Regions from separate parts of the Streptomyces sp. NPDC002133 genome, predicted to be linked through region 3. Evidence: riboswitches for the same ligand, from Rfam matches in the RefSeq annotation. Region 3 holds a riboswitch; each other region holds the start of a gene.
What was found. A riboswitch is a leader RNA that binds a small molecule or an ion and turns the genes downstream of it on or off. The one in region 3 is predicted to bind cobalamin.

Region 1: another riboswitch for cobalamin. It lies ahead of ABT078_RS08445 (cobalamin biosynthesis protein); the one in region 3 lies ahead of ABT078_RS06885 (energy-coupling factor ABC transporter permease).
Region 2: another riboswitch for cobalamin. It lies ahead of ABT078_RS18765 (acyl-CoA thioesterase); the one in region 3 lies ahead of ABT078_RS06885 (energy-coupling factor ABC transporter permease).
Region 4: another riboswitch for cobalamin. It lies ahead of cobN (cobaltochelatase subunit CobN); the one in region 3 lies ahead of ABT078_RS06885 (energy-coupling factor ABC transporter permease).

The regions. Positions count from the first base shown of each region.
Region 1 is NZ_JBEOXF010000005.1:64,409-68,564, reverse strand. Features, by position in the region: gene ABT078_RS08450 (cobyric acid synthase) at 1-619, opposite strand, end outside; gene ABT078_RS08445 (cobalamin biosynthesis protein) at 616-1,575, opposite strand; cobalamin riboswitch at 1,607-1,746, opposite strand; gene ABT078_RS08440 (hypothetical protein) at 1,883-2,113, opposite strand; gene ABT078_RS08435 (inorganic phosphate transporter) at 2,130-3,353, opposite strand; gene ABT078_RS08430 (class II aldolase/adducin family protein) at 3,620-4,156, shown strand, end outside.
Region 2 is NZ_JBEOXF010000017.1:35,607-39,762, forward strand. Features, by position in the region: gene ABT078_RS18750 (NAD-dependent protein deacetylase) at 1-24, shown strand, start outside; gene ABT078_RS18755 (DUF6207 family protein) at 364-555, shown strand; gene ABT078_RS18760 (hypothetical protein) at 818-1,036, opposite strand; gene ABT078_RS18765 (acyl-CoA thioesterase) at 1,146-1,520, opposite strand; cobalamin riboswitch at 1,674-1,892, opposite strand; partial or broken gene ABT078_RS18770 (transposase) at 2,100-2,353, shown strand; gene crcB (fluoride efflux transporter CrcB) at 3,225-3,707, shown strand; gene ABT078_RS18780 (DUF190 domain-containing protein) at 3,704-4,051, shown strand; gene crcB (fluoride efflux transporter CrcB) at 4,048-4,156, shown strand, end outside.
Region 3 is NZ_JBEOXF010000004.1:107,225-111,380, forward strand. Features, by position in the region: gene dhaK (dihydroxyacetone kinase subunit DhaK) at 156-1,148, shown strand; gene dhaL (dihydroxyacetone kinase subunit DhaL) at 1,151-1,801, shown strand; gene dhaM (dihydroxyacetone kinase phosphoryl donor subunit DhaM) at 1,798-2,199, shown strand; cobalamin riboswitch at 2,217-2,469, shown strand; gene ABT078_RS06885 (energy-coupling factor ABC transporter permease) at 2,498-3,190, shown strand; gene ABT078_RS06890 (energy-coupling factor ABC transporter substrate-binding protein) at 3,187-3,543, shown strand; gene cbiQ (cobalt ECF transporter T component CbiQ) at 3,550-4,156, shown strand, end outside.
Region 4 is NZ_JBEOXF010000013.1:55,233-59,388, reverse strand. Features, by position in the region: gene cobN (cobaltochelatase subunit CobN) at 1-2,026, opposite strand, end outside; cobalamin riboswitch at 2,064-2,200, opposite strand; gene ABT078_RS16235 (ferredoxin-like domain-containing protein) at 2,278-3,555, shown strand; gene ABT078_RS16230 (precorrin-8X methylmutase) at 3,552-4,156, shown strand, end outside.

The sequences.
Region 1 (4,156 bases), on a different contig from region 3:
GCAGCGTCACATCGCCCCGGAACTTGTTGACGAGGTAGCCCGCGATCAGCTCCTGGTCCTCCCGGGCGAGCAGCGCCGTCGTACCGAAGAACTGCGCGAAGACCCCGCCCCGGTCGATGTCCCCGACCACCAGCACCGGGAAACGCGCGGCCCGTGCGATGCCCATGTTGACGATGTCGGTGCGGCGCAGGTTGATCTCGGCGGGGCTGCCCGCGCCCTCGCAGATGACGGCGTCGTACGTGCTCCGCAACTTCTCCAGGCACTCCATGACCGGCTCGAAGAGTGCCTGCTGCCTGCCCCCGTGGTAGCCGCGCGCGCTCAGTTCGCCCACCGGCCTGCCCATCAGGACGACCTGGCTGGAGCGGTCGCTGCCGGGTTTCAGCAGCACCGGGTTCATCAGCGCCGACGGCTCCACGCGCGCCGCCTGCGCCTGCATGGCCTGCGCCCGGCCGATCTCCGCACCCTCGCGGGTCACAAAGGAGTTGAGGGACATGTTCTGTCCCTTGAAAGGCGCGACCTTCACGCCCTGGCGCACCAGCCACCGGCAGATCCCGGCCGTGACGACGCTCTTGCCGGCGTCCGACGTGGTTCCGGCGACCAGCAGTCCGCGCCCGCTCATGCACGCCTCCCCTTCATCCCCTTCAGGGCCCCGGCGGCCGCCCGCGCGCCCGCGCACGCCACGAGTGCCAGCAGCCCCACGCGCCTCGACAGCCGCACCGCACGCTCGATGTCCGTGACCTCGACGGCCCGGCCGCCGCTGTTGAGCACGGGGCGGTGCTCGACCCGTCCGGCGTACGACAGCGTGCCGCCGAGCCGTACGCCGAGCGCCCCCGCGAACGACGCCTCCACCGGGCCCGCGTTGGGGCTCGGGTGCTTCGCGGCGTCGGCGCGCCAGGCCCGTACGGCACCGCGGGGGTCGCCGCCGGCGAGCACCGCGAGTGCGGCGGTGAGGCGGGCGCCAGGCCAGCCGGCGGCGTCGTCGAGCCGCGCCGAGGCCCAGCCGTACCGGCGGTGGCGTGGCGACTTGTGACCCACCATCGCGTCCAGCGTGTTCACGGCACGGAAGCCCACCAGCCCGGGAACTCCGCCGAGCGCACCCCACACGAGTGCGCCGACGACGGCGTCGGAGGTGTTCTCGGCGACGGACTCGACGACCGCGCGGGCGATCCCTGGGCCGTCCAGCGCTTGAGGGTCGCGCCCGCACAGATGCGGCAGCCGCTCCCGGGCGACCTCGATGTCGCCGGCCGCCAGCGCCCCGCCGATCGCCCGGGCCTCCCGCCCCAGCGACGTACCGCCGACGACGGCCCAGGTGGCCGCGGCGGTCAGCGCGATGGACGCCGTACGGGAACGGCGCACGGAAGCAGCGGCCAGCGCACCCGCCGCGATCGCGCCCCCGGCGCACACGACGGTGTGCACGGCGCCCCAGCCGCGGTGGTCGCGCCACAGCACCCGTTCGACGGCAGCGGCGGCCCGGCCGAACGCGGCGACCGGATGTCCTCGGCGCGGATCGCCGAAGAGCAGGTCGCCGGCGAGTCCGGCAGCTGCACCGCATGCAAAGGTCCGCTCTGCACGCATGTTCGTCCTCACTCAGGGTCCGCGCCCTGGCTCGACGTGACCGGCGGTGAGAGTTCCTGGCTCCGGGAGTGGAGTGCACCCGTGACAGTGGCGGGACCGCGCCGGATTCGCACCGGCTTCCTCTGCTGCCGCCGTAAATGGCTCCGGAAGTCCACCACGGCCGCGAACACCCGTCAACTCGCCCTTGACCTGCGGCGGGACAGTGTGCGCAGTCCCACAGCGGTGTCCTGCCGCGAGTCCGACGTACGACAGGGGCCGGACGCACTCGAAGGTGTGTCCGGCCCCTGTGACGAGAATGCGCCGGCTGTCAGACGACGATCAGATGGATCCCGTACGCCACGGCCCCGGCGCACAGCGCGAAGCAGGCGTAGGCGCCCGTGCGGGCGAGGGCCGCGGAACCGCCCGAACCACCCTGCGCGGAGGCGGCTTGCTGCTTGGCGAGGCCCACGATGCCCAGGGTGAACAGGCCCACCAGGGCGACGGTGACGACGAGGCTCACGCCGAAGACGGAGCCGAGAGCTGCCCAGTCGATCTTCATGCTGTTCGTTACTTCCTTACACCGTGGCGGCGGGTGCGGGGGCGGGCTCACCGCCGGCCGCGGGAGCGGCCGGCGCGGGGATGGTGACCTTGAGACCGTCCAGCGAACCGGCCCCGGCCTCGGTGCCGTTCGCGCCGGTCTCGTCGTCGGTGACATTGGTGTGGTCGACCGGCTTGCGGCGCGAGAGCGACCAGATCACACCCGAGCCCGCGATCAGCAGCAGCGCGACGGCGGCGATGCCCCAGGCGCCCTGGCCGGCCAGGAACTCGGCGGCGGCGCCCACGGCCGCGGCGGCCGGCAGTGTCAGACCCCAGGCGACGAACATCCGGGTGGCGGTGGACCAGCGGACCACGCCGCCCTTGCGGCCGAGGCCCGCGCCCATCACGGCGCCGGAGCAGGACTGGGTGGTGGAGAGCGAGAAGCCGAGGTGCGAGGAGGCCAGGATCACCGTCGCGGCGCTGGTCTGGGCGGCGAAGCCCTGCTGCGGCTGGAGATCGGTCAGGCCCTTGCCCATGGTGCGGATGATGCGCCAGCCGCCCAGGTACGTACCGAGGGCGATCGCCACACCGGCGGAAACGATGACCCACATCGGGGGGTTCGAGCCGGGGGCGAGGACGCCGCCGGTGACCAGGGCCAGGGTGATGACACCCATGGTCTTCTGCGCGTCGTTGGTGCCGTGGGCGAGGGAGACGAGTCCGGCCGAGGCGATCTGGCCGGCGCGGAAGCCCTTGGACGTGGCCTTGTCGTCGGCCTTGGCGCCGATCCTGTACGTCAGCTTCGTCGCGAAGAGCGCCGCGAGGCCCGCCACGAGCGGCGCGGCGACGGCCGGGATCAGGACCTTGGTGACGATGGTCCCGCCGTTGACGGCGGAGAAACCGGCGGACATCACGGCGGCGCCGATGAGACCGCCGAAGAGTGCGTGCGAGGAGCTGGACGGCAGGCCCAGCAGCCAGGTGAAGAGGTTCCACAGAATGGCGCCGACGAGCGCCGCGAAGATCACTTCGGTGCGTATGCCTTCTTCGTTGATGATCCCGCCGGAGATCGTCTTGGCGACCTCAACGGACAGGAATGCGCCGACAAGATTCAGCACGGCGGACATGGCCACCGCCGTCTTGGGCTTGAGCGCGCCTGTCGAGATGGTCGTCGCCATCGCGTTGGCTGTGTCGTGGAAACCGTTCGTGAAATCGAACACGAGAGCGGTGACGATCACGATCCCGAGCAGAAGCGTGATGTTTTCCATTTACCCAGGCTTCTTTTGGATGTCAGTGGCTCGCCGACCGTAGGCAACCTGGATGAACGGAAGGTGAACTGAGGCGGGCGGTGCGGTGTCCCAAGGGGATGTGCCCACTCCGCCTGCAAAGGGAAGGAGTGGAAGAAACCGGTCCATTGCAGCGTTTCGCGGGCGAGCAGCCGGGCCGCCGATCCGCCGAGGAGATCCTGGTCACTCCCGGCCGCTCGGAGGGCTCCTGCCGCTGCTCGCGTCGCATGCCCTGAAAGGATCACCGCATGACCAGGCAGCAGGGACAGGCACCGGGGCGGGACCAGCGGAACGACCAGCGACGCGAGCAGCGGCAGGACCAGCGGCAGGACGTGGTCGGGCACGCCTGGGCGGACCTCGTGGCCACCGCCCTCAGAACCGCGGTGGACGGACTCGTCGTCGGGACCTCGGGCAATGTCTCCGTACGGGTCTCCACGGACGACGGCGAGCTGGTCCTGGTCACCCCGAGCGGAGTGCCCTACGACCGGCTCGGCGCGCATGCCCCCGTCGCCGTCGGCCTCGACGGGCGGCAGCTGCTCGGCGAGCTCACCCCCACCAGCGAGCTGCCGCTGCATCTGGAGATCTACCGCGCCACGGACGCGACGGCCGTCGTGCACACCCATGCCGTGCACGCCACCGCCGTCTCCACCCTGGTCACCGAGCTGCCGCTGATCCACTACATGGCTGCGGCCCTCGGCGGCCCCGTCCGTGTCGCCCCGTACGCCCTCTACGGGACGGACGAGCTGGCCTCGAACATGCTCCGGGCCCTCACGGACCGCACGGGC
Region 2 (4,156 bases), on a different contig from region 3:
GCGGCGCCCAGGGTGAGATCGTGACGGTGGTGGGGCGTCATCGGCGTTCACCGCACCAGCCCATTGGAGCGATGTAGAGCCGCAAGGCCAAGCCGGCCTCCACCCGCGACACAGAGCCCGATCCGTCCGCACCGGTGTGCCCTGGTGACAAGATCGACCCATGTTCCCGTTGCCGGCGCAAGACCCAAGTACGGCAGCGGGGCCGCCCGCTGTGCCAGCCGCCCGGCCCGGGCGCGGGAGCGGCGGGGCCGACCGTACACGTCGTCACACGCGCGACTGAGCAGCATGTGCCCCGGCACCCCGATCGGGTGACAGTGCCCGGACCGGAGAACTCCTGCCGTGCTCCGACGGGTGGTGCCGGGCATGAGGCAGATCAGCAGGGCGCACGTGCCGCGGGCGGGCCGGGCGGTGGTGGAGGTCGCGGCCGCCGATGACGCGACCGCCTTCACGGTCCAGCAGCTGCTCGCCGCGCGGTGCGCGATCGCTCCGACGGACCGGACGACCCGGGAGCCGCTGCGCTTCTTCCTGGACCTGCACAAGGACGCCGACGCGTAGGGCCGGCCCGCCGGCCGCGTCGGACATCAGGCCTGCGAGCCGCCGGCCGAGCTGTCATCCCCAGCCCGGTGCGTGCCGGGCTGGGGATGCACGTGAGTGTGATCGTGAAGGGCGGTCGCCTACGCGGCGAAAGGCACTGCAGGGCTTCAGCCGAACGATCGTCCCTGCAGGCAATAGGTGAGGCCCGGGGACACATTCCCCTTCACAACCACGCCCAGCACAACGCAGGCGACCACGTCGGCATTCCCCGCTCTGAGGACCGTCAGCGTGCCCACGACCGCTCGGGTGCGCAGTGGTTACGGGCGAAGGTGACCTGCACCGGGGTGTTCGGACAACCCGCGGTGCCCTGCGTCAGGAATTCGCGTTCGCGGTCGTCGACGGCGAGCTGCCGGCGCACTTTGGTGGCGACCCAGTCGGTCAGGTACTGGCAGCGGTACGCCTCATACGGCGGCAGCCACTCGGCCGGGTCCTGATCGGCCACCGCTCGTCGACAGTTGCGAGCTTGAGCGAGCAACCACACCAGGGCGTACGGGCGGTGAGTGCTGTGCGTTGATCGGGATGGCCCGGAATGCCGGGCCATCCCCGGCAGGTCAGGCCCCGTCCGCCGCCGGCGCCTCCGAGTCCCGCAGTGCCGGAACGGGGCGCGGTCGGCCGTCGGCGTCGATCGCGACAAACGTCAGCTGCCCGGTGGCCACGTCGGCGACCGGCCCGGAAGCATTCCACCGCTCGGCAGTCACCCGGACGATCACTGTCATCGAGGTCCGGCCCGCACGCTCCAGTTCGGCGTGCACGCTCAGAAGGTCACCGGCACGGACCGGGGCGAGGAAGGACATCCGGTCCACCGAGACGGTCACTGCGGGCCCGTCGGCGTGACGCCCAGCGGCGGCCGCGGCCGCGTCATCGATGAGCTTCATCACCACGCCACCGTGGATGGTGCCGTACAGGTTGGTGTCGTGCTCACTCATGATGTGGGCGAGCGTCACCCGGGAATCGGCAGGGACCTTGGTGACAACGTGCAGGGTGGCAGTGGTATCGGCCACGTCAACTCTCCTTCGCGAGTCACGGGAAGCGGCCCGGCGGCACAGCCAACGAAGGCCGCCCGGCTCACCGCACGCACCAGCTGCGTACGGGCAGTGGCAGGTCTTCGGACTCACGGGCACGTTCTGCCGGGGGCAGACTCCTACTGGCCGTCGCTTCCCAGACCCGGTCAGGTCCAGTGCTGATGACGGCGGTCGTTCCCGCTCACCGCTGCGGGGCAGTCCCGGATTCCCACCGGGTTCCCTCTTACGACGCACCCGCCTGGCTGACGGGGCGAACCAGCTGCACGGCCAGCGTAGCCGCAACCAGGCGGCACATCGTCCCCGGCCGGACGACCGGCATCCCCGGACGGCACCCCCAGCAGCGACTCCCGAATGCGGTTGAGCAGCATTCGCCCAACCGGATCGAGGGAGAGCCGTTCCTGACAGATACGCAGAAGACCGCACTCATACGCCCATTTTGGGTGGTTCACTCCCCCTCTTCCCCAAGAGGGCTCCTGTACAACCCTGCTCACGTTCTGGGTTGTGCTGGAACCACGCCTGCCGAAGAACATTGGCCGAGGCGGGCATTGGCACTGTCACCGGCACGTGATCAACGGGATTCTCTTCCGGCTGCGAACCGGGCTGCCGTGACGAGACCTGTCAACTCACTTCGGGAATGGCAAACGGTCCATGACCGGCATCCCAAGTGGTCCGCAGATGGCACGTGGGAGAGGATCTTGCGTGCCGTCCAAGCCGCCGCCGGCGCCGTGGGCCGAATCGGCCGGCGGCAGGGTCCGCCGGTACGGTGACATCGGGTCGCACGATAACGACGGGACAGCTTGCCCGGAGCGCGCAGTACTGGCCACCGACCCGAACACCAGCCGGGCGAGGTTGCGACGGCCCCGGCTGCCACGACCAGCGCCTCCGCGCCGTGCGACTCTTCCACCAGCACCCCGGCCGGATCGTCGCGCAACACCTGCTCTCTCACCTGGGTAGCTGCCTCCAAGCCGAGCACTTGACCGATCTCGGAGACAAGACCGCTCAAGGCAGCTTCCGTATCGACGTGGTCCAGCTCGGGAGCCGGCGAGCCGCTCTCCCCGGCAGCTCGTAGACCGCCGTCTCCACCGTCGCCCCGATCAGACCGGCATAGGGAACCGCCCAACGAAGCGCCGACCGCGACGAGGGCGACCAGTCGATACCCACGACGACTCGCGAAGCCGAATCGTGACAGTCCACGCCGTCCACCTCCCGCGGGCCCCGCTCACCACGCTGCACAATCGCCGGCCTGTCCGCCACACAAAGACCGCGGGAGGCGAAGCGCGGACCCTCAGCACGAACCGTTCCGGCAACGGCACCAGGTGCCACGCTGTGCAGGTGAGGCCAGGTCCGGGGCGGCGTATGCTCGAGGAAACCCGTGAGGCTGGTCGGCGCTCATCACGGTGGTGCGTGCCTTCGCCGGACGCAGTCCGGTCAGCCCTCAGCGATGTCGCGCGACCCGCTACCCTGGTGTCTACGGCAGCCGATGCGGCTGCCGCACGGCAGTGGGGCTTGCCGTACCCAAACCGCGGCCAGGGCGCCGCCAACAGTCCCTACTTGCGATCGGCAGGGCCCGTATGCCCGGGCGCCGCGGCGAGTAGGAGACGTACGTTCATGAAGCCCCCGCGCTCCTCCCCGGCCACGGCTGAGGCAACCCATAGCCGCCTGTCCAGGGCCGCGCGGCGGCGCGATCTGCTGCGGACCCAAGGGCCGATCGTCGCCGTCGTGGCGCTCGGCGGGGCGATAGGCACCTCGGCCCGCTACGCAGCCTCGCTGATCTGGCCGGTCGCGGCCCACGATTTCCCCTGGACCACACTCGGGGTCAACGCCCTGGGCTGCGCGCTGATCGGCGTATTCATGGTGGTGATCAGCGAGGTGTGGGCGGCGCACCGGCTGGTGCGCCCGTTCTTCGGCACCGGCGTCCTGGGCGGGTTCACCACCTTCTCGACGTACGCGGCCGAGGTCGAGCGACTGGTTGACGGCGACCAGGCAAACGCGGGGCTCGTCTATCTGGGGCTGACGCCGCTGGTGGCACTGGCGGCGGTATGGATCGCGGTGTGGCTGACGCGCCGCACACTGGCATGGAGGCACGCATGACCGCACTGACAGGCCGCGCACTGCGCATGACGATCTTTGTCGAGGAGTGCGACACGTGGCACCACAAGCCGCTCTACACCGAGATCGTCCACCGGGCTCACAAGGCCGGACTGGCCGGAGCCTCCGTGTTCCGCGGGGTAGAGGGGTTCGGCGCCTCGTCGCTGATCCACACCAGCCGGTTGCTGTCCCTCAGCCAGGACCTGTCGGTCGCGATCCTGATCGTCGACAGCGACGAACGGAGCCGCGCGTTTCTGCCCCAGCTGGACGAACTGGTCACAGAGGGGCTGGTCACCCTCGAAGACTGCGAGGTCGTGCGCTACGTCGGCAGGGACAAGAAGAAATGAACTGGCTTCTGGTCATCATCGGCGGGGCGGTCGGTGCCTCGCTGCGCTATCTGACCGACTTGGCGGTCCAGAAGCGACATGACACGGTCTTTCCCTGGGGCACGT
Region 3 (4,156 bases):
GTGGACGCCCGAACCGGGCCGGACGGGTCCTGCGCCCTGCGCGCCGTTTGCGCCGATACTGACAGGACCGAGGCGTGCAACCCGGCGCCGGCACGGTGCGAACCTGAGCAGCCCCCGACCGGAGTGATCGTTACCAGTCTCATCAGGAGGTTCCCATGAGGATGCTCATCAATGTGCCCGAGACGGTCGTCGCCGACGGCCTGCGGGGACTGGCCGCCGCGCATCCCGAGCTGACCGTCGACGTCGAGAACCGGGTCGTGCTGCGGGGTGACGCGCCCGTCGCCGGAAAGGTGGCGCTGGTGTCCGGGGGCGGGTCCGGACACGAGCCCTTGCACGGGGGGTTCGTCGGTCCGGGGATGCTGTCCGCGGCATGCCCGGGCGAGGTGTTCACGTCCCCGGTGCCCGACCAGATGACACGGGCCGCCGCCGCCGTGGACAGCGGGGCCGGAGTGCTGTTCGTCGTCAAGAACTACACCGGCGACGTCCTCAACTTCGACATGGCGGCCGAGCTCGCCGAGGACGAGGGTGTCCAGGTCGCCAAGGTGCTGGTGAACGACGACGTGGCGGTGACGGACAGTCTGTACACGGCGGGCCGCCGCGGAACCGGCGCGACGCTGTTCGTGGAGAAGATCGCGGGTGCGGCGGCCGAGGAGGGCGCGCCGCTGGAGCGCGTCGAGTCGATCGCCCGCGACGTGAACGCGCGGTCGCGGAGCCTCGGCGTGGCGCTGAGCGCGGTCACGACACCGGCCAAGGGAAGTCCGACGTTCGACCTGCCGCCCGGAGAACTGGAGTTGGGCATCGGTATCCACGGCGAGCCGGGCCGGGAGCGTCGGCCCATGATGACGTCGCGGGAGATCGCGGACTTCGCGGTGAACGCGGTCCTGGAGGACCTCGAGCCGTCCAGCCCGGTCCTCCTGCTCGTCAACGGCATGGGCGCGACACCGCTGCTGGAGCTGTACGGCTTCAACGCGGAGGTGCACCGGGTGCTCGGCGAGCGGGGCGTACCCGTGGCCCGCACGCTCGTCGGGAACTACGTCACCTCGCTCGACATGGCCGGCTGCTCGGTGACGATCTGCGCGATGAACGAGGAACTGCTGCGGCTGTGGGACGCGCCCGTGCAGACCCCGGCGCTGCGCTGGGGGCGCTGACCATGGCAGAGGGTCGGGGAGCACGCGTACTGGACACCGGGTTCTTCCGCCGCTGGATGTCCGCCACCTCCGCCGCCGTGGACCGTGAGGCCGCGCACCTCACCGAGCTGGACTCGGCGATCGGCGACGCCGACCACGGCACCAACATGCAGCGCGGGTTCACCGCCGTCACGGCCGTTCTGGACAAGGAGGCACCCGACACCCCGGGGGCCGTACTCGTCCTGTCGGGGCGGCATCTGATCTCGACGGTCGGCGGAGCCTCCGGGCCGCTCTACGGGACCCTGCTGAGGCGTGCGGGCAAGGCGCTCGGCGACGCGGCCGAGGTGTCGCAGGAACAGCTCGCCGACGCACTGCGCACGGGCGTCGCCGCGGTCGCGCAGCTCGGCGGCGCGAAGGCGGGTGACAAGACGATGCTGGATGCGCTGGAGCCGGCCGTGGCAGCGCTGGGCGAGTCGTTCGCCGCCGCCAGGGAGGCCGCCGAGCAGGGGGCGCTCGCAACCGTGCCGATGCTGGCGCGCAAGGGCAGGGCCAGCTACCTGGGCGAGCGCAGCATCGGGCACCAGGATCCCGGCGCCACGTCCTCGGCGCTGCTGATCGCCGCCCTCGGCCAGGCGGAGTCGGGGGACGGGGCGGCTGCGGCGGAGGCGTCGTGAGCCTCGTCGGGATCGTCCTCGTCTCACACAGCGCACAGGTCGCCGCTTCCGTCGCCGAACTCGCCCGCGAGCTCGCGGGCGGCGGCGCGGCGGCCCCGGTCGCGCCCGCCGGCGGCACGCCCGACGGGGGGCTCGGCACCAGCTCGGAGCTGATCACGACGGCCGCGGAGGCCGTGGACCAGGGGGCCGGCATCGCCGTCCTGGCCGACCTCGGCAGCGCCGTGCTGACGGTGAAGGCGCTGCTCGCCGAGGGCGACGAGCTGCCCCAGGGCACCCGGCTGGTGGATGCGCCGTTCGTCGAGGGCGCGATCGCCGCGGCCGTCACGGCGTCCGCCGGCGGCGACCTCGACGCGGTGGAGGCGGCGGCCACGGAGGCGTACGGGTACCGCAAGGTGTGACCGTGCGCATCCGTGCGCGACTTGTGATGTACCTGGTCAAAGCACTAATGTCGCACCGCCTTGGTGAACGGGAAACCGGTGCGGTACCGGTGCGGCCCTCGCCACTGTGATCGGGAAGTCCGGCTCCATCCGCAAGGAAGCCACTGGACCGCCGCGGGAGACCGCGGCGTCCGGGAAGGCGGAGCCTGGGCGGCAGCCTGTGTTATCTGGGGGAGAGACCCCCGGGCCCCTCCCGTCAGCCAGGAGACCGGCCAAGGCGCGTCGTCCATCCACGAGGTGCTGGAGAGGTCTCCCAACCATGCATATAGCCGAGGGGTATCTGCCCCCGTTGCACGCGGCCGCCTGGGGCGCCGCGTCCGCCCCGTTCGTCGTTCACGGCGTGCGGGCGCTCACCCGCGAGGTCAAGGCCCATCCCGAGTCGACTCTGCTGCTCGGCGCGTCGGGTGCGTTCACCTTTGTTCTTTCGGCGCTCAAGATTCCCTCGGTGACGGGCAGTTGCTCCCATCCCACGGGGACCGGTCTGGGCGCGATCCTGTTCCGGCCGCCGATCATGGCGGTGCTGGGCACCATCACCCTGCTGTTCCAGGCATTGTTGCTCGCGCACGGCGGGCTCACCACACTCGGCGCCAACGTCTTCTCCATGGCGGTCGTCGGACCGTGGGCCGGATATGCGGTGTACCGGTTGCTGCGGCGGTCCGGACTGCCGCTGATGGTGAGCGTGTTCTTCGGCGCGTTCGTGGCGGACCTGTCCACGTACTGCGTCACCAGCGTGCAGCTGGCCCTGGCGTTCCCCGACCCGAGCAGCGGCTTCCTCGGCGCGCTCGGCAAGTTCGGCGGCATCTTCGCGGTCACCCAGCTCCCGCTGGCGGTCAGCGAGGGGCTGCTCACCGTGCTGGTGATGCGGCTGCTGGTGCAGTCGAGCACGGGTGAGCTGACCCGGCTCGGTGTGCTGCTGCAGGGCGGGAACAAGACGGAGGCGGTCGTCCGATGAGCCGAAACGCGAAGGTCAACACGCTGCTGCTGTCGATCGTGGCGGCGCTGGCCGTACTGCCGCTCGCCCTGGGCCTCGGGGACGGCGAGGAGGAGCCGTTCGCCGGTGCCGACGCGCAGGCGGAGGCGGCGATCACCGAGCTCGAGCCGGATTACGAGCCCTGGTTCAGCCCTCTGTACGAACCGCCGTCGGGCGAGATCGAGTCGGCGCTGTTCTCACTGCAGGCCGCGATCGGCGCCGGCGTCCTGGCGTACTACTTCGGGCTGCACAGGGGGCGGCGGCAGGGCGAGGCCCGTGCGGCGGAGCGCGCCTCCCAGGACGCCGGCTCCTCCGCCACGGAGACCGAGGCGTAGGCGCGGATGCTGCCGATCGACGCGGCGGCGCACAGCAGTCGCTGGCGCCGCCGCCATCCGTGCGAGAAGGCGGTGCTCGGGCTCGGGCTGACGGTCTGTGCGATCTCGCTGCCGCCGTGGCCGGGCGCCGTGCTGGTCGCGGCCGCCGCCGTCACCGTACTGCTCGGCCCGGCCGGGGTCACGCCGCGGCTGCTGTGGCGGGCGTGGCGCATTCCGCTCGGGTTCTGTGCGACGGGGGCGGTGCCGCTGCTGTTCGCGGTGGGCGGGCCCGAGGGGTTCGTCGCGCTCGCGCCGGACGGGGCGCTGCACGCGGGGCGGCTGCTGCTGCGGACGTCGGCGGCGTCGCTCGGGGTGCTGCTGTTCGCGTTCACCACGCCGGTGTCCGACGTACTGCCCCGGCTGGTGCGCGCGGGCGTGCCGGCACCGGTGGTCGATGTGGCGCTGGTCATGTACCGGATCAGCTTTCTGCTCCTCGACTCGCTGCGCCGGATCCGCGAGGCTCAGGCGGCCCGGCTCGGCCACACCTCCCGCGCGGCGACGTGGCGTTCCCTCGCGGGTCTCGGGGCGACCGCGTTCGTCCGCGCCTTCGACCGGGCCCAGCGGCTCCAGACGG
Region 4 (4,156 bases), on a different contig from region 3:
CGTCGCGGATCTGAGCGTCCTTGACCTCGCACAGCCAGCCGTCGACGTGGAGCAGGAAGTCGTCGAAGCCGTCGTCGTCGGGGCGGTCGTCCAGGCCGAGGTCGTGGTCGAGCCTGGCGGCCTGGATCAGCGTCCAGATCTGGGCCCGGATGGCGGGCAGCTTCGCCGGGTCCATGGAGGAGATCTGCGCGTACTCGTCGAGCAGTTGCTCCAGGCGTGCGATGTCGCCGTACGAGTCGGCGCGGGCCATCGGCGGCACGAGATGGTCGATGAGCGTGGCGTGCGCCCGGCGCTTGGCCTGGGTGCCCTCGCCCGGGTCGTTGACCAGGAACGGATAGACGAGCGGCAGGTCGCCGAGCGCCGCGTCGGGCGCGCAGGCGGCGGACAGGCCGGCGTTCTTGCCGGGCAGCCACTCCAGGTTGCCGTGCTTGCCGAGGTGGATCATCGCGTCGGCGCCGAAGCCGCCGTCGTCCTCCGCGGCCGCGATCCAGCGGTAGGCGGCGAGGTAGTGGTGCGAGGGCGGCAGATCGGGGTCGTGGTAGATCGCGATCGGGTTCTCACCGAAGCCGCGCGGGGGCTGGATGAGGATCAGCAGGTTGCCGCGCCGCAGGGCGGCCAGCACGATGTCGCCCTCCGGGTTGCGGGAGCGGTCCAGGAACATCTCGCCCGGCGCCGGGCCCCAGTGCTGCTCCACGTGCTCGCGCAGCTCCTGCGGGAGCCTGGCGTACCAGCGCCTGTAGTCGTCCGCCGGGATACGGACCGGGTTGCGGGCGAGCTGTTCGTCGGTGAGCCAGTCCCGGTCGTGGCCGCCCGCCTCGATGAGCGCGTGGATCAGCTCGTCGCCGTCGCCGGAGACAAGGCCGGGGATCTCCTCCGTGCCGAAGTCGTAGCCCTCGTCGCGGAGCCGGCGCAGCAGGGCGACGGCGGACGCGGGGGTGTCGAGGCCGACGGCGTTGCCGATGCGGGAGTGCTTCGTCGGGTACGCGGACAGGACGAGCGCGAGGCGCTTGTCGGCGTTCGGGATGTGGCGCAGCCGCGCGTGCCGTACGGCGATCCCGGCGACGCGGGCCGCGCGCTCGGCGTCGGCGACGTACGCGGGCAGGCCGTCCTCGTCGATCTCCTTGAAGGAGAACGGGACGGTGATGAGGCGGCCGTCGAACTCGGGGACCGCGACCTGGCTCGCGGCGTCCAGCGGGGACAGGCCCTCGTCGCTCTCCTCCCACGTGCTGCGCGACCCGGTCAGGCACAGCGCCTGCAGGACGGGCACGTCGAGCGCGGCGAGCGCGCCCGCGTCCCAGGACTCGTCGTCGCCGCCGGCCTGTGCCTCGGCGGGCCTGGTGCCGCCCGCGGCGAGGACGGTGGTGACGATGACGTCGGCGCCTCGGAGCCGGTCCAGCAGCTCGGGTTCGGGGGCGCGGAGCGAGGCGACGTAGAGGGGAAGGGCCTGACCGCCCGCGTCCTCGACGGCGTCGCACAGGGCGCCGACGAAGGCGGTGTTGCCGCTCATGTGGTGGGCGCGATAGTAGAGGACCGCGACCGTGGGGCCGGTCGTGCTGCGCGGGGTGCGGTCGAGGGGGCCCCAGGTGGGGGCGGGCGCCGGCGGCTCGAAGCCGTGGCCGGTGAGCAGGACCGTGTCGGAGAGGAACCGGGCGAGCTGCTCCAGGTTGGCCGGCCCGCCGTGCGCGAGGTAGGCGTGCGCCTCGGCCGCGATGCCGATGGGGACGGTGGAGGCCTCCATCAGCTGAGCGTCGGGGGCCTGTTCGCCGGTGAGGACCACCACGGGCCGCTCCTGCGCGAGCAGGGCGTCGATCCCCTCCTGCCAGGCACGGATACCACCGAGGAGGCGTACGACGACGAGGTCCGTGCCGTCGAGCAGCCCGGGCAGCTCCTCCTGCGCAAGGCGGGAGGGGTTGGCGAAGCGGTAGTCGACCGGGCCTGCGGCCGCGCGGGCGCTGAGCAGGTCCGTGTCGGAGGTCGACAGCAGCAGGATCGTGGGCGTCGCCAGGGGCGTCGTCGCGTGCGTCATCGCGTGCGCAGGCCTTCCTCGGGGTTTCCGCGCCCCGGGTGGTCGTCGTCGGCGGGAGTTCCTGACTCACCCGGCCTCCGTGTCGAGGCCCGGTTCACAGTGGCGGGACCGCGCCGGATTCTCACCGGGCTTCCTCCCTAGGGTCCTGGGACCCTGTGCCGTCTGCATAGTAGAGGCTGCCCGCTGCCGCCGGGGCGGTCACCTCGGAGGAGCTCGAAGGACGCGGGCGGGGACGTGGGAAGGACGTGGGTATGCTCGCCGCCATGCCGCCGACACCACCAACACCCCCGGACCGGGGCGAAACCCGCATACGGGACCGAGGCGATGCCTGCCCGGGTGCGTTGCGGCTGCATACGGCCGACGACGGCGGACTGGCCCGACTCCGGGTACCCGCAGGTGTTCTGACAGCTCGTCAGGTCGATGTCCTGGCCGCGTCCGCGGAGGCGCTGGGCGACGGTGCGCTGAGCATCACCTCGCGCGGGAACGTGGAGCTGCGCGGCCTCGGCGAGGGCTGCGGGGCAGAACTCGCAGCGCTGCTCCGGAAGACCGGGCTGCTTCCCTCCGACAGCCATGAGCGGGTACGGAACGTGGTGGCGTCGCCGCTCGCCGGACTCGACGGACTCGGCTGTGCCGACGTGCAGTTGTGGGCACGCGAACTGGACGAACTGCTGTGCGCGAGCGACTGGGCGGCCGGGCTTTCGGGGCGTTTCCTGTTCGCGCTGGACGACGGGCGCGGGGATGTGGCGGGGCTCGGTGCGGATGTGACCTTGCTCGCAGAGCCGGGAGGTGCGGCGGTCCTGCGCGTCGGGCCGCAGGCCTTCCGCGTCCGCACCGCTGACGCACCGCGTGCCGCCCTCGCCGCGGCCGAGGCGTTCCTCGCCGCGGCGAACGCGGCGGGCACGGGGGCGTGGCGGGTGCGGGAGCTGCCCGCGGGTCGGGACGTGGCGTTGGGGGCGTATCTGGAGGCGGCGGGTGTCGCGGCGGAGCTCTTCCCGTTCGGAGCCCGTCCGGCGCTCGAGGACGGACATCCCGCGGGCCCCCTCCCCGGGGTCGCCCAAGGGGCCGAAGGCTGGGCGCTGTCGGTCGGAGCGCCGCTCGGACGGCTCACCGTCCGCCAGGTGCGGGCGCTGCTGCCCGCGCCCGGGGGCGAGGTACGGCTCACTCCGTGGCGCGGGGTCGTCGTGCCCGGCTTCGCGGATCGCGACGCGGCCGATGCGCGGCTCGCCGCACTCACGCGGGCGGGGTTCGTCACCGGCCCCGACTCCGCCTGGTACGGCGTCGGCGCCTGCACCGGCCGGCCCGGGTGCGCCAAGTCCCTGTCCGACGTACGGGCGGACGCGGCGCCGGGCGGCCGGGGCGGCGGCCTGCCCGTGTACTGGTCCGGCTGCGAGCGGCGCTGCGGGCATCCCCACGGGGCGTACGTGGACGTGGTTGCGACGGGCGGCGACCGCTACGAGGTGAACGGCTCGCCCGTCACCCGAACTGCACTGGCCGACGCCGTGACGGCGGCGTCACGTACGAGGAAATGAGCGACAGCACCGTGTTCGACTACGAGAAGGACGGCGCGGAGATCTACCGCCAGTCCTTTGCCACCATCCGCGCCGAGGCCGACCTCTCCGCGCTCCCGGCCGACGTCAGCCAGGTCGCGGTGCGGATGATCCACGCCTGCGGCATGGTCGACCTCGTCCGCGATCTCGCCTACTCGCACGCCGTGGTGGCCCGCGCCCGCGAGGCCCTGCGCGCCGGCGCACCCATCCTGTGCGACGCCCGGATGGTCGCCAGCGGCGTCACCCGCAAGCGGCTGCCCGCCGACAACGAGGTGATCTGCACGCTCTCCGACCCGTCCGTGCCGGCACTCGCCGCCGAGCTCGGAACGACCCGGAGCGCCGCTGCCCTCGAACTGTGGCGCGACCGCCTCGAAGGCTCGGTCGTCGCCGTGGGCAACGCGCCCACCGCACTCTTCCGGCTCCTGGAGATGATCGAGGAGGGCGCGCCCCGTCCGGCGGCCGTCATCGGCGTCCCGGTCGGCTTCATAGGCGCCGCCGAGTCCAAGGAAGCGCTCGCCGGGCACAACAGCGGCATCGAACACCTCGTGGTACGCGGGCGGCGCGGCGGAAGCGCCATGGCCGC